DNA from 2 places in the Pseudoalteromonas espejiana DSM 9414 genome. Region 2 is predicted to be linked to the other one. Evidence: predicted binding sites of a transcription regulator. Region 2 holds the regulator's gene; the other holds the start of a gene.
What was found. Region 2 encodes LexA, which represses DNA repair genes until DNA is damaged. Its sites were predicted from a motif close to TACTGTATNNNNATACAGTA; they were not measured.
Positions count from the first base shown of each region.

Region 1 (16,560 bases), 350 kb from region 2:
ATCGAGTAAAAAGTCAGGAGACTGCGCGCAATCTGGGTATTCAATATTTAAAGGTAAAGGCTGCTGATTGAGTAAATCACCCCACACTTCTTGTAATGAATTAACCGCTTTGCGTTTAACACCATTTACTAAACTCGCTAGGCTGTCGTTCGCAAAAGGTAAAAAACAACAGCGGTCTTGCTCTTTTGCAGCAAGTACCGAGGGCAAAATAGCGTTAACGCCACGTACCTCACCATTAAGTGCAAGCTCACCGTAAAATTCGTACTTATGAATATCAGGGCAAACAACCTGGCCAGAGGCCACTAAAATACCTACCGCAATGGCTAAATCAAACCGGCCACCATCTTTAGGTAAATCGGCAGGGGCTAAATTTACGGTTATGCGTTGATCGGGAAAACCAAATTGAGAGTTCTCAAGTGCACTGCGCACTCTGTCTTTAGATTCTTTAACTGAGGCCTCAGGGAGCCCTACAATATGAAAAGCTGGTAAACCATTCCCTAGGTGAACTTCTACAATCACTTCTGGAGCATTTATGCCCACTTGAGCACGAGAATATATGCGAGCTAACGACATTCCTTATCCTAGAAAATGGTGTGATTACACCAGTTTAGTCAGAATAATTAAAAACGTGTACTGTAATTTGCCATTTAATAGCGGCAATACGTAGCAATAAAGTGGTTAACATCGCTAAAACCATGGCAAGTTCGGTTGCTATTTCAAAATAAATTCCAAGCGTATAAACAATACCGCCCGCTATACAGGTAATAGCATATAGCTCGCCTTTTAACAGCATAGGAATTTCGCGCGCAAGCACATCGCGGATCATACCGCCAAAGCACCCCGTGATAACCCCCATTATAATCGCAGTCATATGCGGCATACCCGCCAGCAATGCTTTTTGAGTACCCATAACGGCAAAAAAAGCTAAGCCGAACGCATCAGCAATTTGCAAAGTGTAATGCGGAATCGATTTTTGCTTATTAATAAGTCGAGTAGTGATCAAGACTGCGGCTAAAATGGCATAAAAGTAACTTTGGTCATGAAGCCAAAACACGGGAACATCCAAAATAACATCGCGAACTGTCCCACCACCAATCGCTGTGACAGTTGCCAATACCACAACACCAAAGCCATCCATTTTCTTTTCGTGCGCAACTAAAGTGCCCGTAATAGCAAACACAGCAATGCCTATTAAATCAAACCAATGGTACAGTTCAGTCATGTGTAACAGCCTAAAAATATTTGTGTTGTTTTAACACAAACAATATAAAGTTTTAAGTAATAACGCTTTTTTAGAGAAGTTTATAACATTTATAGAATATTGCTTGGGGGTATAAACCTGAGAGTGTTTAATGAGGAAATAAACATAAATTTTAGGCATAAAAAAACGCTTTAGGCGTGTCGATTTAATAAAACTTATTATTTCAGTGGTTGCGGGAGCCTGAGCTTATGAAAGGTGAATGCCTAACGCAGTGAAGACGACCTTTGCTGGCTAATGGAAAGCTGAGACCGACGAGCTATCCATTGCGCTGAATTTTAGACATAAAAAAACACTCATATAGAGTGTCGATTCATTCTAACATTTTATTTCAGTGGTTGCGGGAGCCGGATTTGAACCGACGACCTTCGGGTTATGAGCCCGACGAGCTACCAGGCTGCTCCATCCCGCGCCTGAAATATGTATACTTATTTAGCGTTGCTTACATTACAACGTGGCTGCCAACTCCCTAAAGGAAATTGGTTGCGGGAGCCGGATTTGAACCGACGACCTTTGCTGGCTAATGAAGAGCTGAGACCGACAAGCTTTTCCTTAACTAACATTCTACAGTAACCTCAATCCTCTAGAAGAAATTGGTTGCGGGAGCCGGATTTGAACCGACGACCTTCGGGTTATGAGCCCGACGAGCTACCAGGCTGCTCCATCCCGCGCCTGTATATTTTAAGTCTATCGACTACTTAATTTAATCTCTTAAGTTAGAGTTTTACAGTAACCTCAATCCTCTATAGGAAATTGGTTGCGGGAGCCGGATTTGAACCGACGACCTTCGGGTTATGAGCCCGACGAGCTACCAGGCTGCTCCATCCCGCGCCTGTAATTTCTTTGAAATAGTTTCGTGTTAATCACGAGCCTGTTTCGAAGAGAGCGCTATAATATAGGAATAAACTTATATTGCAAGGCTTTAACTAGTTAATTGCGTTCAACCGAACAAAAACCAACCAAACCACTCTTTAAATAGCTACCTTTGATGCGGGCTTATCATTTTTTGAAACTCCCAGTCAGGGTGTCCCATAACAATAAAGTCTGGATTTTCTGTGCTCTCGCGCTGGTTGTAAGTAAGAGGGTTAAACTCAGCATCGGTTATACAACCGCCCGCTTCCTCTACAATTACTTGAGAAGCCCCAGTATCCCACTCACCTGTTGGACCAATTCTTAAAAAGCAATCGGCTTTGCCCTCTGCAACAATACACGCTTTTAACGAACACGAGCCAACGGCGATGGTGGCAAACTGAGTATTTAAATACTGACTCACAGCCTCAATTTTTTGTCTGCGGCTTACGGCAAGCGTTAAGTTATCGGGTGTTGCTACCGACATTTTAGTATCGCTGCCATTTTCACGCTTAAACGCACCGTTATTTGCAGTAGCAAAGTAAGTAATACCTTTGGCTGGCCAATGAATAACCCCCAGCACAGGGTGGTTGTTTTCAATAAGCGCAATATTTACGGCAAAGTCACCACTTTCTAAAATAAACTCGCCAGTGCCATCCATAGGATCAAGTAACCAATACCGCTGCCAGTTTTGTCTGTCAGCTAGGGCCGGAATAGGCGTTTCTTCTGACATAATTGGAATGTCGGGTGCAAGTGCCTGCAGGCCAGCTACCAAAACATCATTAGAAGCCAGGTCAGCTTTTGTAACTGGGGTACTGTCAGACTTTTCTTGTTGGCCAATATCATCTTTTTTATAAATAGCCATAATTACATCACCTGCACTTTGTGCAAGCGCTATACATGGCTCTAATAATTTATTCATTCGCAGCTCCAGACGCTAGGTATTTATTTAATAATAGCAAAGCGGCAACACTGCGAGCTTCGGTAAAATCTTCTTGCTCTAATAATGACTGCCAATCAGTTAATGGCCACTTAACAACCACTAACGGCTCTGGCTCATCACCAGGCAACGTTTGCGGATATAGCTGCTTGGCAAACAAAATATGCATAGTGGCATTAAAATAACTTGGCGCCATAGACACCACTTTAAGCGGCTCAAAAAACTCAGCGCCAAAGCCCACTTCTTCTTTAAGCTCTCGATTTGCTGCTTGCTGTGGGGTTTCGCCCGGATCTATTAACCCCTTCGGAAACCCTAACTGATAGTCGTTTGTACCAGCGCAATACTCTCGCACTAGTAGCATTTCGTTATCGGCAGTAATAGGCACAATCATCACTGCACCTCGGCCACCGCCGCGAATACGCTCGTACTGGCGCTCTTCGTTATTAGAGAATTTAAGTTCTAACGATTCAACAGTGAATAGGCGGCTTTTAGCGACGACATCATTGCTGATAATTTGCGGTGGAGTTGGGTGCTTTTTCTGTGTCATTGGCGTTATTTTGCTATCATGGCAGTTGTGCTTAATCATAAACTTTTCACAAGGAAAAGCCCATGCTAAATTGGTCAAAAATCGATACCGTTTTACTCGATATGGACGGAACATTACTCGATTTACATTTCGATAGTCATTTTTGGCTTAATGTTGTTCCTGAGCAACTTGCACTCACTCGCAATATAACCCTTGATGAAGCGAAAGCCGATATGCACAAACGCTATCAAGCGGTAAGCGGGCAAATACAATGGTATTGCTTAGACTATTGGGAAGAGCAACTTAATTTGCCCATTATGGAATTAAAGCGCCAAACACAGCATTTAATACAAGTGCGTGAAGATGTACCTCACTTTTTAACTGAGCTGAAAAAAGCGGGTAAAGAGCTAATATTGTTAACTAACGCCCACCCTGAAAACGTCATGCTCAAATTTGAACACACCGCCATAGACAATTATTTAGATGGTGTGGTGTCGACTCACCAATACGGAGTGAGTAAAGAGCAGCAAAGTTTGTGGCATCAAGTACAAAAAGACTTAGGCTTTAATAAACAACGTACCCTGTTTGTTGATGACAGTGTGCCGGTGTTAAATGCCGCTAGAGAATACGGCATCGAGCATTTACTTGCGGTTGCTAACCCAGACAGTAAGCAACCACATAATGTAATAGCCGATTACTTAAACGTTACCGACTACCGTAAGCTTATTTAACCCTTCGCTGGCTTTGTACTAAAGTCAGCTGCCTTAGCTTCTTTATGGCCACTATATATTCCATTATATGAACTTTTAACATCCAAATCAGTTTGTATAAAACGTATGTGACAAAAATTCACTCTGGGATATATGCGAATATCGTTACAAGATTCATTTTTTATCTCGAAGGTAATAGATGATGGGTTATTGTGACCAAATGTAGGTGCAACATAATTAGCGCTAAAGTTAATGTTCAGCCCCACTCTAGCGTAGCAGGATAGCTGACTTAGCTCTCCGCACAAAAAACTAGGTAAACTCAAAGACTCAACAGAAGCCCCCAATATAAAATCACCTGGTTTTAATACATACCCTTCAATTGGAATTTGTATCGCTTTAAAAAAAGATTTCGTATCTGTAGATTTAGTATCAATTTCTCTATCGTGCTGTTCCATTAAAAGTATGTGGTCACTTAGCCTAAGTAAATAGCTTGCAGGTCTGAATGAGCTTTCTTTAAAACCCTCAATGACAAGCTTACCTTCAATTAGTTCTTTTTTTATGCTTTCGGAACTTAATACCATTTAATAGACCCTTGTTACTAATTCTGAGTTACTACCAGGAAAAAAGCTCGTATTGATCTCTTTAATAATTTCAGGAGGAATAATATAAGTTTCGTTAGAATTGGATTTGAGTATGGAGCATGCCTGATAATCAAGCACATAATGCTTATTTTGATCTTCATATAAAGTAAGAGATTTAAGCTCTATATCATCTAATGACCAGCGATTTATGATTGTTGGTTTATCGAAACCAACATGATATTGAGGGGCACCTTTTTTTACATATAACAGAAGGTCTGCTTTAGTTAAAAAAGCGGCTTCTGCAGCAAGTGAATCACTGCTAACACAACCTGAATCAGGCTTAATAAAAAAGCATCTAGCATCCGTTGTAAACAAGTATTTTTCTATTTCATTGACAGGTACTTCATTTGGATAAACGTTTATAGAAAATGAGTTTAAATATGATATTGCGATACCATTTAATATCGAAATTATGCCTTTCCCAACTTCATCTACATAACTATCCATAGCTAGGTTTTTAACTAAATCAGTAAAAAGAAAAGCTCCTATGCCACCGCAAACAAATATGAACTTTGTTGATGGGTTGTTTGCAATAATCACTGGTAAATCTTTGAACACATCAGGAGTGATATGCATATTTCTATACCCCCACCATGGCACATCAATTTCGGTACTAGCTTCAGAAATAGCACCACCGCCAGTTAGTCTTATAACAACAGTTTTCATTTCAACCAACCCATGGCATTAAAAATCTTGCAAGCACCGTCAGTTAATTCTTCTTTCATTTTTTGAAGTTCATTCAAAGAAACCCATTTAATACTTTTAACTTCGGCACCAAGTTTTAAACTATTCTCATCTATGATTTCATAAGAATTAAAAACATGCCAATCATGTAGATCACCACCGTGACCACATTTGTCTGTTAAGTCATCAATATGAAAAATATAACTTAAGCTACTTATGCCCAACCCTATCTCTTCATTGACCTCTCTCTCAACAGCATCAGCAAGCGTATTATCTTGATACTCAACATGCCCTGCAACAAGACTATACTTTCCTTGGTAAAATTCTTTGGCTTTTTCAATTAGGAGAATTTTATTATTATTAGTAAAAATAGCAGCGACTGTTATATGTTTAATTTTATTGTTTATTTTAACTTCCCTAATACCTGTACCCGTCAATTGTTCAAAGTTTTCTTCTGCATAAAGTTCTTCATTTATAGAATCACTCAAATTAGATATAGCCTTATAAGCAGTTCCTATTCTGTTTTGTAAAAATTTTAGCCTAGTACGAGTTTCTTGATCACCACTAGATGCATGAACATCTGTTGCATAATTAAATAAATCATCTGTTTTTATGCCCCTTGATATTAGCCATTCTGCTAATTCTAATAATGCCTGCTTTTCAGCCTGCTCTATTGGCTGGTTTAATAATTCAATACATTGAACTTCATTACCACCTTTAAAGTTTTTAACAGCATTACTAAGAGTATGTATTATTTCTGAATCAGTGCTCGCGATACGAAATCGATATAAATTATTAGCAAACTTTAATGGACCAGGTTGTAATTCAACAAACTTGTTTTCTATTAGGCGAATTTTGCACCCGGGGTAGCTTTTTTTATATAAATAAACCGACGTTTTACAGTAACTCTCTTGATTATCCTTAATGTCTTGAAAAGAACGCAACACTCTAAATACACGACGGGTAATATCCATTTCTACATGTGCTTTTTTATTGCGAACCTTTACAAATTGAAATGGTAAAGCACCAACAGGGACTTCGTACTCCTTCATTAATTCCAAAATTGCTGAGTCTGTTTTAACATTTGGACTGCAAAGATAGAAATCTATATCAACTTTAGTGGAACTTGTTTGATAGGCTTTTAAATCTTTTAATATATCGTGGGATAGTTGAGAGGTGGTTGAGAAAATTGATATTGTCATTTCTCCACCCATGGCGCACAACTCTTTAACTTTTTCTTTAAAAAGATCATTATCAATATTTTCATTACTTAAATCGCAATCTACAGCTAATTGCTCTTCAAACTTGATAAGTAGTTTTTCTAAATCAGCTGGCTTAATAATTTGCGACAGAGATTCTTTGAGAATTAACCTTTTATAAAAGGGCTCTTTTAGAGCTTTAGTAAAAAGCTCCTTAAAATCTTCTGAAGTAAGGTAGCTGCAATCTATACAATTGTGGTTATCATTAACAAGTAAAATAAATATTGCGGCTTCGAAACTTGAAAGCTTTTGAATTACAGTTTTATCTATTTTTTTATTAAAGGAGGATAGCGGAAAAACAAACTCCTCTTTTAACCAAAAGGTATAATCAGCCAAAGAGTCGTAATTAATAGATTTTTTTATTATTTTTCTCTTCTTAAATACATAAAGTAACCTTCTCAGGCCAAGAAATGTAAGATCGATGTCATTTTTTCGCATAAAAAGATAAAGCTCAACAATTATAAAACCTGCAATACTTCCTAAAGCTCCAATAGCAATATCTTTATTGAAAATATAAAACACTAACCAAATTAAGACTGCTGAAATTACTGCAATAATATGTTGCATCATTTAGTAAATCCTTTTAACTAAGTTGCTATGTGGCGTGGATATACACGCCATCTATCTAAGAAAGCTACTTCACGCCAGTATGGCCAAAGCCGCCAGTTCCACGCTCAGTTGCTTCAAACTCATCGACAAGTACAAAATCAGCTTTAAGTACTGGTATAAACATCAATTGAGCAATTCTATCACCAGAGTTTATTGCAAATTCATCATTACCCCTATTCCATACTGAAATGAATAACTCACCTTGATAGTCTGAGTCAATTAATCCGACTAAATTACCCAGTACAATCCCATGTTTATGACCCAAACCAGAGCGTGGTAAAATAGTCGCAGCCATTCCAGTGTCCTGCATATTTAAAGCAATACCAGTAGGTATTAGTTTAGTTTCGCCTGGTGAAAGTCGTAACGCATCATCGATACAAGCTCTAAGATCAATCGCTGCTGAGCCATCTGTAGCATACTCAGGCATAGGAATTTCAGTACCAACTTTAGGATTTACAATTTTTAATTCAACTTTTTTCATTTTAAACTTTCTACTCTAAATAAATTTATAAAAATAATACAGATAATATAACTTAACGACCAGCCGAAAACTCATGCCATGAGTTGATCAGGTCAACAAAATCTTCAAAGCCACAACCACTCACTAGACCATTTTCTTCAAGCATTAAATCATCATCTTGGTAGGCAACTAAATCTTCGCTGTCTTGATGCAGCGCATGCGCTTCAAATAAGGCTTCATCTTTAGAGAGTATTAAATCTATTTCTTGGCCTTTTAGAGTAACTGGCTCGTAGCTTGTTTTTACCGAGGTAATAAGTGCTTGCACCATAGCCACTTTGTCTTTGCCAATCTCTTCATTTAGCCAACGGCCAATTATTGCGTGTTCGCTGCTTATTTTAATGCGCAGCCCACTAATAGGGTCACGTATAAATTGATATTCCATAACTGTTACTTATTAAACACTAATAGCGCGATTATACCCGTAAATTAGCTTAAACGCCGACTCTAAAAAGCAAAATAGCGCCAATGGGCGCTATTACTTATTTTATAATCACTAATCTCTGGAGCGGTATCTCGCGGCGTCAATTATTGCCCAAACGTATACTATGGCGGCAATAATCCCTGGCACAACTAAAAACCACAGTGCGGCACCACCAAAAAAGAAAATAGCAAATAGTAAAGCAGCTAAAATACGCCCTTGTACTAATTGACCTAAACCGGGAAAAAATATATTACATAGTGCTGCAATAACATTACCGCCTGAACCTTGTCCTGACATACTCACCTCTGTAGTTAATTAATTTTAAATTTTAGTTATTTACTTACTATCACACTTTATGCCAATTTATTAAAGCTTAAAAATCAGGTAGTTAAATTAACACTAAATAAATGCTTTAGTATTTTTTACTAAATATAGGTCAATTTGATTATTTTTATTTTTAAATTTAGTTATTTATAGACGCTAAAAACTAGCCAGCTAATTGGTTTAAGGGGTTATTTTTAGAATAGCTGTTCATAAAAACAGTATTTTATTTAGCCTAACAAAAACACCTGTTATACTGCTCTCATTATTGATTGAAAAGGCGTAACGATGGACGTTTCTGAATTACTCGATGGCTTAAATGACAAACAACGCGATGCCGTTGCAGCCCCACTACAAAACATGCTGGTATTAGCAGGTGCTGGGTCTGGTAAAACACGAGTGCTGGTTCATCGTATTGCGTGGTTAATGCAGGTTGAGCAGGCCTCTGCTTATAGTATTTTTGCGGTTACTTTTACCAATAAAGCAGCTAAAGAAATGCGCACGCGAGTAGAAGAGACCTTAAAAGCACCGGTCGGTGGTATGTGGATTGGTACTTTCCATGGCTTATCGCACCGTATTTTGCGCGCTCATCACCGAGAAGCCAACCTGCCAGAAGCCTTTCAAATATTAGATTCTGACGATCAGCTAAGAATGATCAAGCGCTTATTAAAATCAATGAATATTGATGATAAAAAGTGGCCAGCTAAACAATTTGGCTGGTACATAAGCGCTAAAAAAGACGAAGCACTTCGCCCTAAAGATATTCAAGCCTACGATATAAACGAACAAATGATGCTGCGTGTATATGCCGCGTATCAAGAAGCGTGTGACCGCGCGGGTTTAGTCGATTTTGCTGAAATACTATTGCGTAGCTATGAGGTGCTCAAAAATAACCCTACACTGCTTCGCCATTACCAACAGCGCTTTGCGCACATGCTGGTAGACGAGTTTCAAGATACCAATACCATTCAATACGCATGGTTAAAGCTGCTCGCAGGCGATACACAAAGCATTATGATTGTGGGCGACGACGACCAAAGTATTTATGGCTGGCGCGGCGCTAAAATAGAAAATATAAAACGCTTTTTAACTGACTTTGACGCCGAAACTATTCGCCTTGAGCAAAACTACCGCTCAACCGCGACTATTCTAAAAGCATCTAATGCGCTTATAAAAAACAACTCAGAGCGCATGGGTAAAAGCTTATGGACCGATGGTAATGAAGGCGAACCTATTTCTATTTATGCTGCGTTTAACGAATTAGACGAAGCCCGCTTTGTAAGCAGTAAATTACGTAGCTGGTTAAATGCCGGTAATGCGTTGCAAGACGCCGCCATTTTATACCGTAGCAACGCGCAATCTCGTGTACTCGAAGAAGCCATGCTACAAGAAGGCTTAAAGTACCGTATTTACGGTGGTATGCGATTCTTCGAGCGTCAAGAAATTAAAGATGCACTATCGTACTTACGCTTAGTAGGTAATCGCCAAGACGACGCTGCATTTGAGCGTGTTATTAACACCCCTGCCCGTGGTATTGGTGATAAAACATTAAGTCATATACGCGACTGCGCACGTGCTGAGTCACTCCCGCTTTGGTACGCAGCTAAAGCTATTGTTGAACAACAACACTTATCTGGCCGCGCCGCAGGTGCAGTATCTAAATTTGTAGAGCTGGTTGAGCACATAGAAGACAAAATTAGCGACCTTACATTGCACGAGCAAGCTAAATACGCTATTCAAACCTCTGGCCTTATGGCTATGTACCAAGCTGAAAAAGGCGAAAAAGGCCGTGCCCGCGTAGAAAACTTAGAAGAGCTTATCAGTGCCTGCGATCAGTACGAGCTCCCTGAGGAAGAAGAGTTTAGTTCGCCACTACAAGGGTTTTTAGCTTATACATCGCTTGAATCTGGTGAAGGCCAAGCCGATGAGCACGAAGACGCGGTGCAAATGATGACGCTTCACTCAGCCAAAGGCTTAGAGTTTCCACTTGTGTTTATGGTGGGTGTTGAAGAGGGCATGTTCCCTTCGCAGCAAAGTAATGAAGAGTCTGGCCGCTTAGAAGAAGAGCGCCGCCTTTGTTACGTAGGCATGACCCGCGCAATGGATAAATTATATATTAGCCACGCCGAAAGCCGTCGTTTATACGGGCAAGAAAAATACCACAGCCCTTCACGCTTTTTACGTGAAATACCAGAAGACTGCGTTGAAGAAATTCGTATTAAAACGCAAGTGTCGCGCCCGCCTGCTGCGGGGCGTTTTAGTGCATCAGTCAGCCATGCTGTATTTGAAGAAAGTGGCTTTAACTTAGGCCAGCGCGTACTACACGCTAAGTTTGGTATAGGGACTGTACTTAATTACGAAGGTAGCGGCGCGCAATCACGAGTGCAGGTAAACTTTGATGACCTTGGCAGTAAATGGCTAGTAACCGCGTATGCACGACTTCAAGCTGTATAAGCACAGTGTTGAGCAATTAACACAACAACTAACTGGCGCAAAGCATCGCCAGTTAGTCCTTATTACTGGCGACTCTAACTGGTGTTATGAATTACTAAGTACTTTAACAAGCTCATATAGTGTTAAAGTACTTTCCAAAAGCTCTGAGCTTATAAGCGCAAGCTGGCCCGAACATACCCATCAGTTATTAGGTCAAGAATTCCCGCATGCTGTTTACGATGGTTTTAGTGGTATTTACCCTGATAAGCTTGCGGCACTTGCCGGTACAGTAAAAGCAGGTGGCGTTTTATTTTTATTACTACCAACGCTAGCAAGCTTAACTACATGGCAAGATCCTGCTCTTAAAAGCGTGCAATCTCACGGGCACAGTAATCAGCAAAGCTATTTTAATTTACGCTTTGCTCAGCTAATTCATACTCTTCCTGCACTGCATTTTGATCAGCAAACTGCATTTAAGCAAAGTGAACTAAAAAGCGGTATTACTAACAATATTGATTATTTACCTCAGCAACATTGTGTTGAGCAAATAACTAAAGTAGCAACTGGACGTGCCAACCGGCCTTTATTAATAAACGCTGATAGAGGGCGTGGTAAATCTGCTGCGCTTGGGCTTGCAGCTGCCGCACTGCCAAATAAAAATATTATCGTGTGTACCACCCAATTTAGCGCAACCCATAGCACCTTTAAACATTTAGCTAAAACATTACAAGTTGAATACAACAGTAAACAAAAACAATTAGCTAATCTACAATATATGGCGCCCGATGCGCTTATTAGCCAGCTTCCACAATGTGATTTATTACTTGTAGATGAGGCTGCAGCTATTCCTGTACCGCTATTATTAAAAATGCTCGAGCACTATCCCCGTATTGTATTTGCAAGCACGTTGGTAGGCTACGAAGGGAATGGTAGAGGCTACACTATTCGCTTTACTAAACATATTAAAGCCACTTACAAAGCAGCAAAAGTTATTACACTTAATGAGCCATTACGCTTTGCTAAAGGCGACCCGCTTGAGCAACACATTCGTACTCTTTTAGCTCTTGATGCTCAATATAATGAATTAGCTAATGTAAATGCATGTATTGAGCACTTAGAAGTTACTCAACAGCAACTAATTAACGATGAAACACTACTTCAGCAAACTGTGGCACTGCTTGCGCTGGCTCACTACCAAAGCAGCGTTAATGATTTACGCCAATTACTTGATGCCCCTTCACAAAAGTTATTTATAAGTACCTGCAATTCTTGTGTTGTTGCCGTATGTTTAGTTGCCATAGAAGGCGGCCTAGACGCTGAATTAGCCGAAAAAATAATTAGTGGTGACCGCCGCCCACAAGGCCACTTAATGGCGCAAACGCTCGGGCAATTAACGAGTAAAACCTGTTACTTAACAAAGCCAAGTGCTCGGGTTATACGCATAGCCGTTGCTCCTAACTTACATAACCAAGGCACAGGAAAAGCGTTACTGAATTATTGCCAGTTACAGTTAACGCCAACATGTCGATATTTAGGGGCAAGTTTTGGCGCTACCGCAACGCTTTTACGCTTTTGGCAATCACAAGGGTTTGGTGTAGTTAAACTTGGTTATCAGCGAGATAAAAGCACAGCAGAGCACTCCGCTTTAGTTGTTAAATATTTATCAGGGCAATCAGCTAATTTACAAAGCTTAAAGCAACAATTTAAACATGATTTATTTTATGGGTTATTAACCTACTTTAGGCTGCTTAATGTTGAGTTAGTAGCAGAGCTAATTGATCATTGCACTGATGAAGTAACGCCACATATTCAGCCAATAAGTTTACTCAATAACTTAAGTCGCTTTAGCGCAGCACCAAAAATTTGGTATTTGCTTAATCACTCACCTTCATACTTAAATAACCTAGTAAAAAAAGATAAGCATCTATTAATACAAATGGTTTTGCAAAATCATAATACAGAGCAGCTAATAGCTGAATATGATCTTGGTGGAAAAAAAGCTTTAGAGCAGCAGTTCAAACAAGCAGTTAAATCGCTTATTAAAAAAGAGCACACTCTTTAAGCTATTTATTTAATTTGTTCTATCCTTAAGGCATAACAGGGCAATTAAAGATAAAGGTATGGAATTCATTAACTTTCAGGTGGGATGTAAAACAATTTCACTTAAAATTCTCGATATATTACTCACTGAACGCTTTGATAATAATCTCACCACACTACCCAATAACAATAAGAGCTTTATTGGTGTAAAAGATTACATGGAAACCCCCACGCCAGTATTTGATTTAGGTGTTATTTTAAATGGCAGCTCTACTGAGCAAAGTAATAAGTTAGCTCTTGCGGAACTAAGAAAGTCGCAAGACACACTAAACGGTTGGTTTAACAATTTAGAAAAAAACATCAATATAGAAAGTGGCACCATAAACAACGACGAAGCTCAGCTACATAGCTTTACCGTGTTTTATAAAGAATTTAAAACTGATAATGCCGATTTAAAAAACATTATAGATAAGTTTGATAGCCCTACTAAAGAGCTTATAAATGTAAGCAACCAAGCAGTTAATGCTCATAATAACCAAGAACATAAGCAAGCGATAAAATATTTAGCGAGTATTAAGCGCAATAGCCTAATGCAATTACTACGCTTGTTTGAATCAGCAAAAGAGCAAATCACACTCGACTATAAGCCTATCATTGTTTTTACTACCAAAGATGGTTTAAACCCACATGTTGGACTGCTGGTTGATAAAGTTGAAGACAACATAGATTATAAAAAAGAAGACATTAAACCACTCGATAAGTTAACTGAGGTAGGTTTTGATATAGACCCGCAAACAAAGGGAATGATGCGCGGGCTAATAAAACTAGCTGAAAAACACAGTGTGCTAATTGATCCAAGTGCAATTTTTAGACCCGACCACTTAAGCGATCACAGCAGCGATCACAGCAGCGAAGAAACCCAAGCATATGGCCTATTTTAAAAACAAAAAAGCCGAGCACAAGCTCGGCTAATTAATTCATAGTAACTCATTATACAGTAGCAATAATATCTTCAACTGCTAAACGTGCTTTAGGTTTACCATAGTTCCAATCTTCTTCAGCAACTGGGTAACCCATAGCAAGTGCCACTTCACAAATGTGGCCATCAAGCTCTTCGCTAAACTTTTCACCAATCAGTTCAGGATCAACACCTTCCATAGGTGTAGAGGCAATATTTAAGCGCGCTAGAGTATGCATAATGTTACCAAGCGCTAAATAAACCTGCGCCTTGGTCCAGCTACCGTTATAGCCATTTTCATCTGTGTTCATTTCTGCAAATGCATATGCGCCCATAAAGTTATCGCGCATTTCTGCTGGCAGGTGGCCCGAGCTTACTTCTACATCTACACGCTTAGAGAACTTGTCTTTAGTGTATTGTGGGTCATAGGCAAGTAAAAGCGTATGAGATGCCTCTTTAGCGTGTAACTGGTTAAACTGATGCTTGTTTGCAAATGTATCGTGTAAACGTTGCTTACCTTCTTCACTTTCTACTAGAACAAACTTCCAAGGCTGAGAGTTAATAGAAGAAGCAGACAGACGAATAGCTTCTTTAATTACTTCCAGATCCTCTGATGAAATACGTTTTGCTGAATCATATTTCTTAGCAGTATAACGATTATGTAAGTCTTTAATGATTTGATGAGACATGCTCTTCTCCGTCGTAATGTAAGTATGTAAATACAAGATGGAGCAAGTGTATAGCTTTTATTATCAATTGATAATCAGCAAAATCCTTAAAAGACTTTCTAAAAAAATTTGATAATAGGTAAAGCCATTTCTCTCAAATAATTGATCAGACTGCAGCGATTAGCACTTTAATGGCCGACTGCGATAATGAGTGATCTTAGTGTGATTTTTTAGCGTCGGGGTCGGTGCGCTTTTCAACCAAAGCCATTAAATCGAACTTATTTAATATTGATTTATAAGTTACTACTGGTTTTGTTTTTTTATATTTTGAGTCGGTGTGCTGTCGTAGTGCCCACAGCGGTGGAGGGTCACAGTGAAATGCTTCACTATCATCCGCCAATGCATTTGATAGCTAAAACACTGTTCACAAAGAGGCGCTTCGCTTAGGAGACGCTGCGCTTTAGAGAAGAAAATGCTGAATTTTACTTTTCTTAAGACGTAAAAAAGCCGCTTCATTTCTGAAGCGGCTTTCTCGTATTTGGAGCCTGGCAATGTCCTACTTTCACATAGCAAATGCTACACTATCATTGGTCGGGGCTCGCCTTCGAGCTGTTTTGTTTCGCTACTGAGTTTGGCACGGGGTCTTGGCTGTTTATTAAATCCCAGACAGCAAAAAACCCGTCACATTGCTGTAACGGGTTTCTCTTATTTGGAGCCTGGCAATGTCCTACTTTCACATAGCAAATGCTACACTATCATCGGCGCTGTTTCGTTTCACTACTGAGTTCGGCATGGGGTCAGGTGGGTCCAAAACGCTATGGTTACCAAGCAAATTAGGGCGTCAGTCCGTTTTCACGTACCAACTAAATCTGGAAAATATCTGATAATATTTTTTAAGTCTTTCTAAGTAATATCTACTCTAGCTATTAACTTCTGTCGCTTGTTTCTGTCACAAAACGCGTTTGGCGTTGTATGGTTAAGCCTCACGGGTAATTAGTACAAGTTAGCTTAATGGCTCACACCACTTCCACATCTTGCCTATCAACGTTGTAGTCTTCAACGGCCCTTCAGAGACTTTAAAAGTCTAGTGAGAAATCATCTCGAGGCCTGCTTCGCGCTTAGATGCTTTCAGCGCTTATCAGTTCCGAACGTAGCTACCGGGCAATGCCATTGGCATGACAACCCGAACACCAGCGGTTCGTTCACTCCGGTCCTCTCGTACTAGGAGCAACCCCTCTCAATTCTCAAACGCCCACGGCAGATAGGGACCGAACTGTCTCACGACGTTCTAAACCCAGCTCGCGTACCACTTTAAATGGCGAACAGCCATACCCTTGGGACCGACTTCAGCCCCAGGATGTGATGAGCCGACATCGAGGTGCCAAACACCGCCGTCGATATGAACTCTTGGGCGGTATCAGCCTGTTATCCCCGGAGTACCTTTTATCCGTTGAGCGATGGCCCTTCCATTCAGAACCACCGGATCACTATGACCTACTTTCGTACCTGCTCGACGTGTCTGTCTCGCAGTTAAGCTGGCTTCTACCATTACACTAACCGTACGATGTCCGACCGTACTTAGCCAACCTTCGTGCTCCTCCGTTACTCTTTGGGAGGAGACCGCCCCAGTCAAACTACCCACCAGGCACTGTCCGTAACCCCGATTCAGGGGCCAACGTTAGAACATCAAAACTACAAGGGTGGTATTTCAAGGACGACTCCA
Region 1 is NZ_CP011028.1:136,222-152,781, reverse strand. It holds partial or broken gene PESP_RS00750 (magnesium chelatase domain-containing protein) at 1-573, opposite strand, end outside; gene PESP_RS00745 (trimeric intracellular cation channel family protein) at 608-1,222, opposite strand; tRNA gene PESP_RS00740 (tRNA-Met) at 1,594-1,670, opposite strand; tRNA gene PESP_RS00735 (tRNA-Met) at 1,853-1,929, opposite strand; tRNA gene PESP_RS00730 (tRNA-Met) at 2,013-2,089, opposite strand; gene cysQ (3'(2'),5'-bisphosphate nucleotidase CysQ) at 2,238-3,029, opposite strand; gene nudE (ADP compounds hydrolase NudE) at 3,022-3,594, opposite strand; gene yrfG (GMP/IMP nucleotidase) at 3,657-4,304, shown strand; gene PESP_RS00710 (dCTP deaminase) at 4,301-4,864, opposite strand; gene PESP_RS00705 (hypothetical protein) at 4,865-5,590, opposite strand; gene PESP_RS00700 (NUDIX hydrolase) at 5,587-7,437, opposite strand; gene dut (dUTP diphosphatase) at 7,502-7,957, opposite strand; gene PESP_RS00690 (YacL family protein) at 8,010-8,378, opposite strand; gene PESP_RS00685 (hypothetical protein) at 8,490-8,714, opposite strand; gene uvrD (DNA helicase II) at 9,027-11,192, shown strand; gene PESP_RS00675 (tRNA(Met) cytidine acetyltransferase TmcA domain-containing protein) at 11,170-13,233, shown strand; gene PESP_RS00670 (chemotaxis protein) at 13,292-14,152, shown strand; gene PESP_RS00665 (NAD(P)H-dependent oxidoreductase) at 14,202-14,858, opposite strand; rRNA gene rrf (5S ribosomal RNA) at 15,552-15,666, opposite strand; rRNA gene PESP_RS00650 (23S ribosomal RNA) at 15,810-16,560, opposite strand, start outside.
Region 1: the regulator LexA is predicted to act here: its motif matches at 8,943-8,962, upstream of uvrD (DNA helicase II).

Region 2 (16,560 bases):
ACGAGCGAAGCCAAAGTTTTTCGTAAAGTGCTGAGCCTGCTTGGTCTGGGTAAGGCTCATTATTATTAAACGGGTCGTTACCTGTGCGCGGTGTTTCGCAAAAGTTTTTTAAATCATCCGATGGCTCAAATACTCCGGCAGTCCACGTTGGTGCTGAGCTTGTTGGAGGGGTTATTACTGGATCTGGCGTTTCATTCATGCTGCTACCGCCACCACAACCAGCAAGCGTTAGGCCTGAAAGTGCAGCAACAATAGCGAGTGATGCTTTATTATTTTTAAACATACAAAACTACTTTTTGTAAATAAGTTGTTTAAAATACTACAACACCCGCCTATTTATTCAACGTATTTGGCCCTGCTTTATGTAAATGAGTGTACAAAACACGGTTTTTAAAGTTTGCTTGCGCTACTTTTATTAGCAAACGCTTGCCTTTGCCACGCATCAAATAGCTTTTGTTGTTTGTCTGATATTTTTAAACCGTATGTTTTTTGCATATAAGCGTAGGTGTCGGCAATGCGCTTACGTGCATAAAATGGTGGCTCTACTACGCGTTGTTTAAAGTTAACTTTTACTTGGCAGCGGCCATATTGTGTGGCGTTTTGGCTAAGCATACCAAAGCGATAGTTAGATCTGTCTGCGTTAATTTCGCCAATAGCGGGGGCTAAGTTGTTTATGTCGGCTTCCATTTTTCTAAACTTAGCACTGATCTTTCGACAGTTTTTACGCCCGCCGTCTTGCCAGCATTGTAGCTGGTGGCCAAACTCCCACGCGGGCACTATGTGCTCCCACTCAATACGCAGAGCACGTACATTAACTTTGCCAGAGGAAGTTAAAGTATTACGCGGAATATAGCCACAGTTGCTAGGGTCGGGAATTAGTTTTTTACCCTGCTTTTTAATGTCACAACCGCAGTAAAGGCTTTTAGCGTTATCGGGTAGGGTTTTAATTAAGTGCCTTTTAGCCGTTGAAAAACGGGTAAACTCTTCACTCGATGCAGAAAAACAAATACAACAAGCCACAAAGGCCAAAATAAATTTAAGCATATCCATCACATACGTGAACTACAGGAGGCGCTAGTCTAAAGTTTTGCTGCTAAAAGATAAAGCCTGCGTAAATTTTAATCTGCAACGCTCAGTACACTCTATACTTATATAAAAAATAGAGAGGAGATGACCATGCTAGGTGCTTTTTCAATAAGTTTAACGGTGAAAGATATTAAAGTCTCAAAAGCGTTTTACGAAAAACTGGGTTTTAGCGAGTTTGCAGGTGAGGTAGAACAAAACTGGCTAGTAATGAAAATGGTGAGCATTTAATTGGATTGTTTTCGGGTATGTTTGATAAAAATATGCTGACCTTCAACCCTGGTTGGGATCAGCATGCACAAACCGTTACAGACTTTAAAGATGTTGATGCGCTAAGCGAATACTTTCAAAGCGCTCATATAAGCGTTGAGCCCGTGGGTGATAAAAGCTTTATTATTACCGACCCAGACGGCAATCCTATTTTGATAGACCAACATGTTTAAGCTTTTTTAGCCTAACGTTTTGTATTAATAAAATGATACCGCATAAACAAAATAGCACGCTGGTGGCTGCAAAGCTGATGAGTAACGGGTTGTTAAAATCTTCTCGCTCGTCGTAATCCATTATGTGCAGCATCCAAAAAAAGTCGAATATGCGCCATAGTGTGCTACGAACAGTTATAACTTTGCCGTTAATTGCGTTTAAATACAGCGTAGTATTAAAGGTGTCGTTAAATTGTACTTGCCACACATTTGCTTTGTATCCGACCTCTCGAGTGCCTTGTGCTAAAAGTGTGGTGCTAATTGGTTTAGCGTCGATAAGTAAATGAGCCTGCGCATTAGCGGTAATTTGTATTTTAGTGGGTGGTTCAAAAGGGCGACCCGTTAAACCATTAAAGCTTTGCTGCTCGGTATTATTGATAACAGTAATAAGCGGGGTAGTTAAAAAGTTTTCAAATAGTATTTGAGTGGGGTTAGCCACTTGGGCAGTAATATTATCGAGTGATGTGGGGTAGTCGGCTTGTGTAAATGGGTTTGTAAGTGTGCGCTTAGCAAGGTGTTTACCATGCACATATTCAAGTGGAATAGCGCTCATAACTAGGCCGCCTAAAAGCCAAGCCAAAATTTGTAAGGCAAGTAAATAGCCTAGCCACTTATGTAATTTGCGTGCACGCTTAAATATTTTTTTGCTCATATTTATCTTCTTATTATTTTTAGCGTTAGTTTATTATAGCTTCCCACGCTTTTACTGCGGCATTTTGTCGCAGTTTTTCATAAGTTTATAAATATGAGGCTTTAATTACATCAATAGATTTTAGCTAATGTTAGCTTTCACGCAGGGCATTTATTAGCTCTTGTTTGCTCATTTTAGAGCGCCCGCTAATACCCACTTCTTTTGCTTTATCGTATAACTGCTTTTTTGTGCGTTGCTCATACTGAGAGGCTTTGCCGCCCTTTACCGCTGTTTTATGAGTATTACTATTGGCAATACGTGCGGCTTTTTGTTTGCTCATGCCCTCATCGCGAAGTGCATCGTACTGATCGTCGTTTTTAATTTGCGGACCATGATCTACCATTTTAGCTCTCCTTAAAAACCGTTACTTACACAAAGTGTGTATAAATTTCATTATTGATTCGCATTATTAAGCGTTTAAGCTCGCTCTGTTAAAAAGAGCAAGTTAGGTGCCAAAAGCATTAAAAAGTGAGTTTATGAGGATTAAGTAAGGATTACTGCTTAGTTGATTTGGTATAAAAGTAAAACTGCGTTAAAGTTTGCGGTGAAACTATAAGAGGGTAAAAAGCAGACAATGTCAGAAATTCAATTTTTAAATGTAGATCTGGAGCTTGAGTCTAAACAAGATATTAGTGTTTTAGTGGCTGACTTAAAGAAAAACGCGATGGTTTTGCATTATGACAAAGACGAATATCGTCAATTGGCGCGTATTGAAGCTGCGGGCGATATAAGCACGCCAGATAAAGCAATTAACCACTTATGTGAACTAATAGAATCGTGCTCGCGCAATGCGCTAAAACAGTGGCTTAGTTGCTCGCGAAGAACGTTTGATATTGGCTTTGAGTCGGGCACATCACCAAAGTGTTTTAACCAAGCCCTACATGCAGATACATTACTACGTATATCTGCAATTGGCGCAGGTATGGAAATTACAATTTACCCGATTGATAAGTAAGCTATTACTTTCGCTCAACCACTGCTGCGGTCATTTTTGATACGCAGCAAAGCTCGTTGCGGCTATTAGTAATTTTTATTTCCCAAACCGAACTGCGTTTACCAATATGAAATGCACGAGCCGTTGCTGTTAACGTCCCATTGCGTGACGCTTTTAAATGGCTTGCACTAATTTCCTGCCCTACACAGTAAAACTTTGTAAAATCAATGACAAAATTGGCAGCATAACTAGCAACCGTTTCGGCAAGTACTACATTAGCGCCGCCGTGTACCATTCCCATTGGGTTATGGTGCTCAGGAATTGCAGGCATAGTGGCAACTAGGTAATCGTCGCCTATTTCGGTTATTTCTATCCCCATGGTTTTCATTAAAGTGCCTTGACCGCTTATTCCTTCATCTAATTGTTTGCAAAGCTCTAATGTAATGGGTTGGTGCCAAATACTCATAACTACTCCTTTGAATTAAAACCTTGTTTATAGCATTTTAAATATGCAAATTTTATAATTACCTAAAATGTACACATATGTATTTAGTTTAGCTATTTAAAACACAATTTAAATTTGCGATTTTTATTTAACTGTATATACTCACAGTTAAATGTACTGTATGGAAAACCAGTTGTATGCGACCATTAACGAAACGCCAAGCTCAAATACTCGAACTAATAAAAGTTTTTATTAAAGATACTGGTATGCCTCCTACACGTGCCGAAATCGCACAAACACTAGGCTTTAAAAGTGCCAATGCTGCCGAAGAGCATCTCAAAGCGCTTGCTAAAAAGGGCGTAATTAAAATGAAACCTGGCGCAAGCCGTGGGATTCAGTTAATTGAAGAAGAAGAGCCTGAGCAATTAGGCTTACCACTTATAGGCCGTGTTGCGGCGGGTTCTCCTATTTTGGCGCAAGAACACGTGGAGAGCCATTGTAAAATTGACCCTTTAATGTTTAAACCAGCAGCCGATTTTTTACTGCGTGTAAACGGTATGAGCATGAAAGACATAGGCATTATGGACGGCGACTTACTAGCTGTACACCGTACTCAAACGGCTGAAAACGGCCAAGTTGTGGTTGCACGAGTTGATGAAGATGTAACCGTAAAACGCCTAGAAAAAGCAGGTCGCAAAGTATTATTACACGCCGAAAATGAAGAGTTTACGCCAATAGAAGTAGACCTTGAAAATGAGTCGTTTAATATTGAAGGCTTAGCCGTAGGCGTAATAAGAAACGCCGATTGGATGTAATTTAGGCCACATTAAGCAATAAATTTACAAATGCACACTTGTTAGTGTGCATTTTTGTTTTAAAACCCACCTTTTAGTAATACTAAAGCAGCCATAAAGTTATTTAAGCTGTAAACTTTTTTGCACTCGCACTTAACTCCTCTTTTATATGATACACCCCCTAGTTTTACTCGCTATTTAGCAATTAACTTGTGTTTAAGCTGGCGTAATTAAAACTTATTTTAAAATATAACTTGTTTGTTTTTTATACTAAAACTTGCTTGTTGTATGTTTTTTAGCTAATTATTAATTTGCTGGGCTAACAATAACTCACAGCTTTTCGGTTTTGAGAACACACAAATACACATTCTTTGTTGGCGCAGCTATACCAATCAAAACAAATTAGGTTGGTTAAATAATAAAAATAACGAATAGGCGTTTAAGCCGTATGCCTCTTCGCTTTGCATTAGCAATAGCATCAAAGGAGCCGTCACATGGGTAAACTGACCTCTACCTTGTGGCTTATATTGATTGTGTTTCCACAGCATGTAATGGCCAATAGCCAATACAATATGCGCAAGGGCGTAACCGATATAAGCAATAATGTATATCAGCTGCACATGACCATATTTTTAATATGTTGTGTGATTGGGGTGATAGTGTTCGCAATTATGTTTTGGGCACTGATTCATCATCGTAAATCTAAAGGGGCAGTACCTGCCCAGTTTCATGAAAGTACTAAAGTAGAAATACTTTGGACTGCCATTCCATTTGTTATTTTAATTGCCATGGCAATCCCTGCCACTAAAACACTTATTGCAATGGAAGATGCTAGCAAGGCCGATTTAACCATTAAAATTACCGGTTCGCAGTGGAAATGGCATTACGAATATATGGGCGAAGATGTAGAGTTTTACTCTATTTTGTCTACCCCCCAAGATGAAATAGCCAACCTTGCCAATAAAAATCCTAATTATTTACTTGAGGTTGATAAACCTTTAGTGCTGCCAATAAATCAAAAAGTACGTTTTTTAATGACCTCAGATGACGTTATTCACTCTTGGTGGGTACCCGATTTTGCAGTTAAAAAAGATGCCAACCCCGGATTTATAAACGAAACGTGGACCAACATTAACGAAGAAGGCATTTACCGCGGACAGTGCGCTGAGCTGTGCGGTAAAGATCATGGCTTTATGCCAGTGGTGGTTGAGGCAAAATCAGAGGAAGATTTTAATGCTTGGCTTGCCGATGCCAAGCAAGCAAAGCAAAAAGCGGCATTAGCCGATGCAGCATTGCTTGATCAAACAATTCCTAAAGAAGAGTTAATGACCTTGGGCGAGCAAGTATATATGGCAAGTTGCGCTGCGTGCCATCAGCCAACAGGTATGGGCTTACCGGGCGTATTTCCTGCGCTTAAAGGCAGCCCCATTGTGCTTGGTGATATAAAAGATCATATAGATATTGTAATTCATGGCCGTCCTGGCACTGCTATGCAAGCTTTTGCTAAACAACTATCAATAAAGCAACTTGCGGCAGTCATTACCTACAAACGCAATGCGTGGGGTAACGATACGGGTGATGTAATTCAACCTAGTGAAATTCAGGCAGCACTTGATGCTGATGGGGAGGCGAACTAATGAGTAGCATAGCAGAACAACCAAACGCCAATGAAGCTCACCACGGCCACCACCCTGCAAAAGGCTTTAAGCGCTGGCTTTACACAACCAACCATAAAGACATTGGCAGTTTATATTTAATTTTTTCACTGACGATGTTCTTAATTGGTGGCGCAATGGCCATGGTAATTAGGGCTGAATTATTTCAACCCGGATTACAGCTTGTCGATCCTCACTTTTTTAACCAAATGACTACAGTGCATGGGCTAATCATGGTGTTTGGAGCCGTTATGCCTGCTTTTACAGGGCTGGCTAACTGGATGGTACCACTGATGATTGGTGCGCCCGATATGGCACTGCCAAGAATGAATAACTGGAGCTTTTGGATTTTACCGTTCGCATTTTTAATTTTGCTTGCATCATTACTTATGCCAGGCGGTGGCCCAGCATTTGGCTGGACTTTTTACGCCCCACTTTCTACAACCTACAGTAACGACAACACCGCGATGTTTGTGTTTGCCGTGCATATTATGGGGATTAGCTCAATTATGGGGGCAATAAACGTTATTGTGACCATAGTTAATTTGCGTGCCCCTGGCATGACATGGATGAAGCTACCATTATTTGTTTGGACATGGCTAATAACTGCGTTTTTGCTAATTGCTGTTATGCCCGTACTTGCAGGTGCAGTAACCATGGTATTGACCGATAAATATTTTGGAACCAGCTTTTTTGATGCTGCCGGAGGCGGCGATCCGGTGATGCTTCAGCACATATTTTGGTTTTTTGGTCACCCCGAAGTGTACATTATGATTTTGCCTGCCTTTGGCATTATATCGACCATAGTGCCTACCTTCTCACGTAAAAAGCTATTTGGTTATGCCTCTATGGTTTACGCCACTTCTTCTATTGCTTTACTAAGCTTTATTGTTTGGGCGCACCATATGTTTACTACAGGTATGCCGGTGGCTGGCGAGCTGTTTTTTATGTACGCAACCATGCTTATATCGGTGCCAACTGGGGTAAAGGTATTTAATTGGGTGGCTACCATGTGGCGAGGCTCAATAAGCTTTGAAGTACCCATGCTATTTAGTATTGCCTTTATTGTGCTGTTTACGTTGGGTGGGTTCTCTGGATTGATGTTAGCCATTACACCGGCTGATTTTCAGTATCACGATACCTATTTTGTGGTGGCGCATTTTCACTATGTATTAGTAACCGGAGCCATTTTTTCGATAATGGCGGGGGCTTATTATTGGCTGCCTAAATGGACCGGCAATATGTTTAATATTACTTTGGCCAAATGGCATTTTTGGCTATCGCTTGTCAGTGTAAACGTATTGTTTTTTCCTATGCATTTTGTAGGGCTTGCAGGTATGCCTAGGCGTATTCCCGATTATGCGCTGCAGTTTGCTGATTTTAACGCCATTATAAGTATTGGTGGGTTTGCCTTTGGTTTATCACAGCTTTTATTTGTAGCCGTGGTAATTAAATGCGCCCGTGGTGGCGATAAAGTACCAGCAAAAGTGTGGGATGGAGCTGAAGGTTTAGAGTGGGAAGTTGAATCGCCAGCGCCGTATCATACCTTTTCTACCCCACCGGAAATTAAGTAATGACTCACGCGCCATTACTTAAACGCTTAGTACTTATTTGTATAGGTATGTTTGCTTTTGCGTTTGCCTTAGTGCCCCTTTATGACGTGTTTTGCGACATAACGGGGTTAAATGGCAAGCCGTCGCTTGAGCAAGCAGAGCAAAGTACAAAAGTAACTCAAAACCGCGAAATTGGCGTGAGTTTTACAACCCATGCGCAAAGCGGCGCGCCATTTGTTGTTAAGTCAAAAGAGTACAGTGTGGATGTAAAACCTGGCGCTATGCGCGAGGTAATGTTTAGCGCTAAAAACAACAGCAACCTCGATAAAGTAATGCAAGCTGTACCTTCAGTTTCACCAGGTAAAGCGGCTAAATATTTACATAAAATTGCCTGTTTTTGTTTTGACCAACAACCTTTAAAAGCAGGTGAAGAACTTGAGTTTAAGTTGCTGTTTTACGTTGATACCGCTCTACCAAGCGATATAGAAGAGCTAACTTTATCTTACACCGTATTTGATATTAGTGAGCAGCTAGTAGCGAGTAATAACTAGCCTGCATGTCTAGTGTAAAACTAGGAGCAAGTAACATGAATCAAGAATATGAAAATTACTACGTACCAGAGCAAAGCCCGTGGCCAATAGTAGGCGCTGTGGCATTATTTTTTATTGCGGTAGGGGCGGCTCTTACCGTAATGAACGTAGGAAAAGAAGGCGGTAGTGGGGTTTATTTATTATATGCAGGCATAGCTGTACTTTTATATATGCTGTTTAGTTGGTTTAAAAATGTCATAAACGAGTCTGCTCAAGGCTTGTATTCAGCGCAAATGGATCGCTCGTTCCGACAGGGTATGAGCTGGTTTATTTTTTCTGAAGTAATGTTTTTTATGGCCTTTTTTGGCGCTTTATTTTACGCGCGAATGCTTTCTGTGCCTTGGTTAGGTGGAGCTGGCAACAATGCGATGACTAATGAAGTTTTGTGGCCCACCTTTGAAGCGGTTTGGCCGCTGGTGACAACGCCAGCAGGGGATACAACTCAAGCTATGGGTTGGCAAGGCTTACCGCTTATTAATACGCTTATATTACTCGCTTCATCGGTTACTTTGCATTTTGCTCACGTAGCAATAGAAAACAACAAACGTACGCCACTTAAAGTATTTCTAGGGGCAACTATTTTATTAGGTGTTTGCTTTTTGGCTCTGCAAGTAGAGGAATATGTTCATGCCTACAACGATTTAAACTTAACGCTTGATGCCGGAATTTATGGTAATACCTTCTTTTTGCTAACCGGTTTTCATGGCATGCATGTAACGCTTGGCACTGTGATTTTATTGGTGGTGTTTTTACGAATTTTAAAAGGCCACTTCACTAAAGATAAGCACTTTGCATTTCAAGCTGCTGCTTGGTATTGGCATTTTGTAGATGTGGTGTGGCTGTGTTTATTCGTATTTGTATACGTGCTGTAGCAGTTAAAGGCGAGTGATTGGTTTGTATAAAGCCGAGTTTTACAGCGGTTATCACGAGTATTAACACCACGACTGAAAATAACACGCGGCGGCCTAAAAAGTGTGACATAGGTCGTTCGCCCGTTTTACCCGACACCATAATAAATAGCGCTCTAAACAAGTTAAAAAGTATAAACAATAACAGCAGCACAATAATAATTTTAATAATCACTGGGTTGACCCTTTATGCAGTTAATTTTAAGGCGTAAACAAAAGCTTAGCTCATATATTGCACTTTGTGTGGTGGCAATTGTTGTGTTGGTGTGTGTGCGTTTAGGGTATTGGCAATTAGAGCGAGCCGCCCAAAAAGAACAGCAGTTAACAGCTATAGCCAAAATGAAAACTCAAGGTGTTATGAGCTGGCAGCAATTAACTACGTTACCTGCAAACTGGAATAAAACAGGTGTGCTAGTTGAATTAACCGGAAAAATAGTAAATCAGCAGTACTGGCTATTAGACAATCAAGTTTACCAAGGGCAAGTAGGTTACGATTTACTCGTGTTGTTTAAACCCAACCAAGGAAGCCGAACATTATTAGTTAATTTGGGATGGGTTAAGGCGCCTATATCGCGCAGCGAATTACCAACTATTCAGCTCCCTAAAGGCTTTATAACTTTTAATGCGCAAATAAAAGAGCAGAACTTAAGTGGGTTTAGTTTAGAAACCAACAACGACCCTCAAGACCTCCCAAAGCGAATTCAAACAATCGATTTAACAACGCTGAGCAAGCAAAGCCAGCATCCCTTATTTAAGTTTATGGCTTATCGCCAAGGCGCTGGAGATACACTTGCTACTCCGCACTACAAAGCCGTGGTAATGAGCCCGCAAAAACACCAAGCTTATGCTGTGCAATGGTTTTTAATTGCGCTTGCGTGCGTTTTGGTGGCTTTTTTTGCCAATAAAAAGAGGAACCGCAATGAAAAATAATCCCTTAGTACTTTTTATAGTGTGCTGTTCAGTACCGCTGATATTAGCCTACACAGCTTTAAAGTTAGATTGGTTACCTACAGCCATTACGAATAATGGCGAATTTTTACAGCAAGAGATCAAGCTTGAAAATTGGCAGCAACATAATCCAAAACAGTGGACTATTGCGCTTAACTATTCTAACGAATGTAAAAGCTCATGCAGTGAACAACTGAGTGCGCTAAATAACTTATATGTGGCACTCGGTAAAAACCAAGGCAAGGTCGATATGGCGGTAATGGGTGCACCTAAAGCTCAAAACCTACCCTGGAAAACCTTTAATGCGCAGCAAAATTTACAGCCCGCAAGTTTATATTTAATTGACCATATGGGACTGGTTGTACTTGAGTATCCATTTAAAGAACAACCGCAAGAAAATAGGCTAATTCAAAAGGGTTTATTAAAAGATCTAAAAAAATTACTTAACTATTCTCGTTCGAGCTAACAGCTCACTTTAATGGGAGATTGCCATGTATAAAAATTATAAAAACTGGGTACTTGCAACAGGATTATTAGCCTTGTTAGTGGTTGGTCTGGGCGCATATACACGTTTAAGTGATGCAGGCTTAGGTTGCCCCGATTGGCCTGGCTGTTATGGTTTTTTAACCGTACCAAAACACGAGGCTGATATAGCACTTGCTACACAAAGCTACCCAGACATGATGTTTGAAACCGCAAAAGCATGGAAAGAAATGATTCATCGTTACTTTGCAGGCGCTTTAGGAATACTCATATTAGCTTTATTTGTATTGGCATTTATAAAACGCCAATCACCAACTACTCCCGTTAAACTTCCCTTAGCGCTGTTGTTATTAGTTGTATTTCAAGCTGCGCTTGGCATGTGGACCGTTACCATGAACCTGCAGCCACTTATTGTAATGGGTCATTTATTAGGTGGTTTTAGTATTTTATCGCTGATTACACTTTTATATTTACGCTTAACGGCTAAGCCTATAGTGGGTGGTGATAGCAGCGCAAAGCGTTACTTTAGTTTAAGCATAGTGGCATTGGTAGTACTGGTAATACAAATAGCGCTGGGTGGTTGGCTTGCTGCAAATTATGCAGCGCCACACTGTAATGGCTTACCTCTTTGTAGTTACGCACAACCATTTTCGCTCAGTAGCGTATTTCAGTTACCACTTGAGCACAGTAATTATGAGTTTGGTGTGTTATCTCAACAAGCACGAATGTCTATTCACTTACTGCATCGAATATGGGCACTTGTAACTTGCATAGTACTCGCGCTAATTATGTGGCGAATATATAGCCAAGCCACATCAAATAAAATTAAACACTGCACTGTAAGCGTACTTGTGGCGCTGCTTTGTCAAATAAGTTTAGGGCTTGCGGTAGTGCATTGGCATTTTCCGCTTGGCGTTGCGCTGGCGCATAATTTAATGGCAGCCATATTGTTATTAACTATGGTTAGGCTTTGTTACTACCTAAAAGTACGTACATAAGGGAGAATTATTATGGCACTTACAATCGATAAAAAAGCACTACCAGTTATAAGTACGTCACCTTTACTTAATCAGGCTTACAATTTACTACAAGATTACTTAGCGATTAGTAAGTTTAAAGTAGTCGCAATGCTTGTACTTACTGCGTGGGTTGGTTTAGCGCTCGCTCCCGATGTTGGCCGTGGTATCGTCGTGCAATTTATTAGTTTATTAGGAATCGGGTTACTTTCCGCTGCAGCAGCGGTAATTAATCATGTTGTAGATAGCGAAATTGACTCAAAAATGGCACGTACGCGCCATCGCCCAGTTGCTAAGGGCCGATTAACTAAAACTCATGCGCTTAGTTTTGCTGCTGTGATAGGTGTAGCTGGGTTTATGATGCTAATGGTGTGGGCCAATACATTAACAGCCATACTGACCTTATTCGCACTCGTTGGTTATGCGTTTATTTATACTTCGTTTTTAAAACGCGCTACCCCGCAAAATATTGTAATTGGTGGCTTAGCTGGCGCGATGCCGCCATTACTTGGCTGGGTGTCAGAAACAAATCAAATGGCAGCGGCACCATGGTTGCTGGTTATGATTATTTTTACATGGACGCCACCGCATTTTTGGGCGCTCGCCATTGCGCGTAAAAGCGATTATGAGCGCGCTAAAATCCCTATGTTGCCGGTAACTCATGGTATTGATTTTTGTAAAACGTGTGTTGTTGCTTACACTATTTTGCTTACTATAGTGTGTGTATTACCTTACTTAATAGGTATGTCGGGCGCAATTTATTTAGTAGGTGCGAGCGTGCTTAATGCGCTATTTTTATATAAAGCAGTTAAGCTAAAATTGGCCCCTAATGATGATACTGCGATGGACTTATTTCGCTTTTCAATTATTCATTTAATGGTACTCTTTGTGATCTTATTTATAGATAAATGGCTCCCTTTATGAAGCAGTTATGGATTAGCTTAATTGTTGTTTTTACACTTTTAATATCGGCATGTTCTGAGCAAAATAGCGCACCAGATGTAGATGCATTGGTTTATGAGCAGGCTAAGCCGCTATCTGACTTTAAATTAAACGATCAAAACGGTGAATTAGTCACAAAGCAGCAATTTATGGGGCAATGGAATTTAGTATTTTTAGGCTACACAAGTTGCCCTGATATTTGCCCACTTACATTAGCTAAATTAAATAGCGTTTATAAAAAGCTGCAAAATGAGTACCCATTACAAATTTGGTTTATGTCGGTAGATCCAAAACGCGATACGGCACAAAAAAGAAAAGCTTACATTGATTATTTTAATCCAGATTTTTTAGCCGTTTCAGGGCCGCACAAAGACTTGTTTCCATTAGTTAGAGAGCTTGGTTTAATTTACGCAATTAGCGATTCTTCAGAGGCGGAATACGCTGTTGATCACAGCGCTTCGGTTGCGTTGGTTGACTCAACAGGCTCTGTAAGGGCTGTTTTTAAACCTGAATTTAAACAAGGCAATGTACCTTTAATTAATGCTACAACGCTTGCAGACGAGTTTAAGCAAATAGCCGATTACTATAAAAACTAGTTTTATACATTTCATGAATTTTAAAAGGAGCTTAGGCTCCTTTTTTGCTTTTTAGCACCACTTTAAAAAGTTTTATTAATTTTTTTGGCCCTTTTATGGCAATTTTAATAACTAAGGCTAAGCTTTTGTTATGAATTGAATTGACAGGGAAAGTCCTGAAAAAATGCTAAAACTTCCTAGCGAACTTGCCATTATGCAAGTAGAGACTCTTCACCAAGATTTATTACAAGAACTCAATAGCAACAATGATATTTGCTTAGATATAAGTGATGTTGTTTCAGCCGACACCGCTTCAATTCAACTTTTATGTGCGCTACAAAAACACCTCCTTACCATACATCATAAAATTGTATGGGTAGGCAGTAGTGATGCACTGCAAAACGCCATTAATCAACTTGGCTTAAATCAATATTTAACACTCGAAAGTAAAGGTTAGAGGTTTATATGAAAAAAATTCTCGCGGTTGATGATTCTGCGTCAATGCGTCAAATGGTGAGCTTTACGCTAAAAACCGCAGGCTTTGATGTAACCGAAGCAAAAGATGGCAGTGAGGCATTAGCTATTGCCAAGCAGCAGAGCTTTGATGCTGTAATCTCAGATGTAAATATGCCGATTATGGACGGCATTACCTTAATTAGAGAGCTTAGAGGACTGCCTGATTACAAATTTACTCCCCTACTTATGCTTACTACCGAATCGGGATTAGATAAAAAAGTAGAAGGTAAAGCAGCTGGTGCAACAGGCTGGATAGTAAAACCTTTCAACCCGGATCAGTTATTAGCGGTACTTAAAAAAGTAATTCGTTAACTGAGGAGTGCCGCGTGAGTATAGACTTAAGCCAATTTTTTGAAGTTTTCTTTGAAGAGAGTTTTGAAGGCCTCGACACCATGGAAGCCGAGCTTTTAAATTTAGAGCCTGGCGAAGAAGACTTAGAAACAATTAACACTATTTTTAGGGCTGCCCACTCTATTAAAGGTGGCAGTGGAACATTTGGTTTTAATTCTGTAGCTGACTTTACTCACGTGCTCGAAACCTTGCTAGATCAAATACGCCAAGGGGAGCGAGAGCTCACAACAGAGCATATTAATTTGCTTCTTAAAGCGGTTGACTGCTTACGAGGTTTACTTGCTGCATTGCAATCAGAGCAAGAACCCGACTTAACCGAGGCAAATACACTTAAACAGCAATTTGAAGTTGTGCTAGAAATGCAATCTGGTTCACCTCAAAGCGAACCTCAAGAAGCGACAAAAACGGCAGAGTTAACGACCTTTCAAATTGATTTCAAACCGCATCATCACCTATTTAAAACAGGTAACGAACCATTATTTATGATCAGCGAATTGGCTGAAATGGGCGAGCTTGAAAAGCAGGTTTTTTTAGATGATATCCCAGATATAAAAGATTTAAGCAGCGATGAGTGTTATTTACATTGGCGCTTTTTCCTTATTACCAGTGAAAAAGAAGCTGCTATTAAAGAGGTTTTTGAGTGGGTAGAGGATGATGCCGATATAAAAATAGAGCTATGTGGTGGCCTATTTGAAGATGAGACAACAACAGCCGAAAAGCCGCTAGAGCAAAGCAAAGCAAGCTCTACAGAAACAGTCCCAAGTACAGACACTAAAAAGGCTGCTGACAAACCTAAAGCTAAACCTGCAACTGATAAAAAGCCAACCTCCACGCCTGAGTCTACATCAATTAGGGTCGGCATTGATAAAGTTGACTCATTAATAAATATGGTTGGCGAACTGGTTATTACTCAAGCGATGTTAAACCAACTAAGCGAGCAAGATATTACTGAGTCAACCATTACATCTTTGCAAGAAGGGCTTGCACAGCTTGCGCACAACACGCGAGACCTACAAGAAAATGTCATGCGTATTCGCATGCTCCCTATTAACTTTGTGTTTAGCCGATTTCCGCGCTTAGTGCGCGATATTGCACAAAAGCTCAACAAACAGGTAGAGCTTAAACTAATTGGAGAGCAAACAGAGCTTGATAAAACGGTGATGGAAAAAATATCTGACCCTATGGTGCACTTAGTTAGAAACTCCCTCGATCATGGATTAGAAACTATTGAACAAAGAGTAGCAGCAGGAAAAGATCCAGTAGGAACCGTTACGTTAAATGCATTTCATCAAGGCGGTAATATTGTCATCGAAATAATGGACGATGGCCAAGGCTTAAACACTCAAAAAATAAAAGAAAAGGCGATTGCTAACGAGCTCATCCCCGCTGATAGTAACCTAACGGATGATGAAATTAATGAGCTTATTTTTATGCCCGGTTTTTCAACTGCCGATGCAGTAAGCGACCTATCTGGGCGTGGTGTGGGCATGGACGTGGTAAAGCGGAATATTCAGTCGTTAAATGGCTCAGTTGAAGTATCGTCTGCGCCAGGTGTGGGTTCTACCTTTACGATAAGGCTGCCACTTACGCTTGCCATTTTAGATGGTCAGCTCGTTAAAGTGGCCCAGCATACCTATATTATTCCGCTAATTTCGATTGTTGAATCACTTCAAATAGACATCACCAAAGTAAGCCGAGTAGGTAAAGACCTAGATGTATTAAGGCTGCGTGATGAATACATTCCTATTTTACGTTTATATCAAATTTTTAATCATAACAATGCCATAGAGTCGCTTGATAAAACCCTACTTGTGGTGGTCGAAACCGATAACCAAAAAGTGGGGTTGTTAGTTGATGATCTGCTTTCACAGCAGCAAGTGGTAATAAAAAGTTTAGAGGCTAATTACCAAAAAGTAGATGGGGTGTCGGGCGCGACTATTTTGGGTGATGGTCGGGTTTCGTTGATTGTAGATATTAGCGGTTTAATTAAATTATCAGGGCTTAAAAAACCTGGCAGCCAAGAGCTTATCATTGAGTCTAAAACTTCATTGGAGGCTTCATGATTTCTGAACAAAGTGAGCTAAATACCAATATTAACTTGCAGCAAGAGCAAGGTGTTACACAGTTTTTAACCTTCATTATGGCTGAAGAAGAGTACGGCGTAGACATATTAACTGTACAAGAAATTCGCAGTTGGGAAGAAATAACTGTACTGCCAAACGCCCCTGACTTTGTAAAAGGGGTTATTAATCTGCGCGGCACAATAGTACCCATTATAGATTTGCGTTTACGCTTTGGCTTACCAAGTACTGAGTATGGCCCTTTAACAGTGGTTATTGTAGTTAAAGTGACGTTTGAAAATGACGCAAAAATAATAGGAATAGCGGTGGATGCGGTGTCTGATGTTTACAGTATCGCAGAACAAGATGCGAAGCCGGTACCGAGCCTGTCAGATTCAAATAATTGTGAATATGTAGCTGGATTGGTCAACGTAGGCGAGAAAATGGTCGCGTTAATCGATTTACAAAAAACAATGGATATATAGCCCGCGGGCTATATAGCAACAAAAACAAACATAAAGGTGGTGATGGGCA
Region 2 is NZ_CP011028.1:3,504,106-3,520,665, reverse strand. It holds gene PESP_RS16035 (S41 family peptidase) at 1-283, opposite strand, end outside; gene PESP_RS16030 (endonuclease) at 391-1,050, opposite strand; gene PESP_RS20730 (hypothetical protein) at 1,177-1,314, shown strand; gene PESP_RS20725 (VOC family protein) at 1,332-1,526, shown strand; gene PESP_RS16020 (hypothetical protein) at 1,501-2,217, opposite strand; gene PESP_RS16015 (DUF7218 family protein) at 2,348-2,599, opposite strand; gene PESP_RS16010 (hypothetical protein) at 2,831-3,211, shown strand; gene PESP_RS16005 (PaaI family thioesterase) at 3,216-3,656, opposite strand; gene lexA (transcriptional repressor LexA) at 3,833-4,450, shown strand; gene coxB (cytochrome c oxidase subunit II) at 4,924-6,066, shown strand; gene ctaD (cytochrome c oxidase subunit I) at 6,066-7,658, shown strand; gene PESP_RS15985 (cytochrome c oxidase assembly protein) at 7,658-8,188, shown strand; gene PESP_RS15980 (cytochrome c oxidase subunit 3) at 8,224-9,099, shown strand; gene PESP_RS20720 (DUF2909 domain-containing protein) at 9,002-9,310, opposite strand; gene PESP_RS15970 (SURF1 family protein) at 9,325-10,065, shown strand; gene PESP_RS15965 (transmembrane cytochrome oxidase associated protein) at 10,055-10,549, shown strand; gene PESP_RS15960 (COX15/CtaA family protein) at 10,575-11,564, shown strand; gene cyoE (heme o synthase) at 11,577-12,506, shown strand; gene PESP_RS15950 (SCO family protein) at 12,503-13,120, shown strand; gene PESP_RS15945 (STAS domain-containing protein) at 13,284-13,556, shown strand; gene PESP_RS15940 (response regulator) at 13,565-13,927, shown strand; gene PESP_RS15935 (chemotaxis protein CheA) at 13,942-16,029, shown strand; gene PESP_RS15930 (chemotaxis protein CheW) at 16,026-16,511, shown strand; gene PESP_RS15925 (methyl-accepting chemotaxis protein) at 16,560-16,560, shown strand, end outside.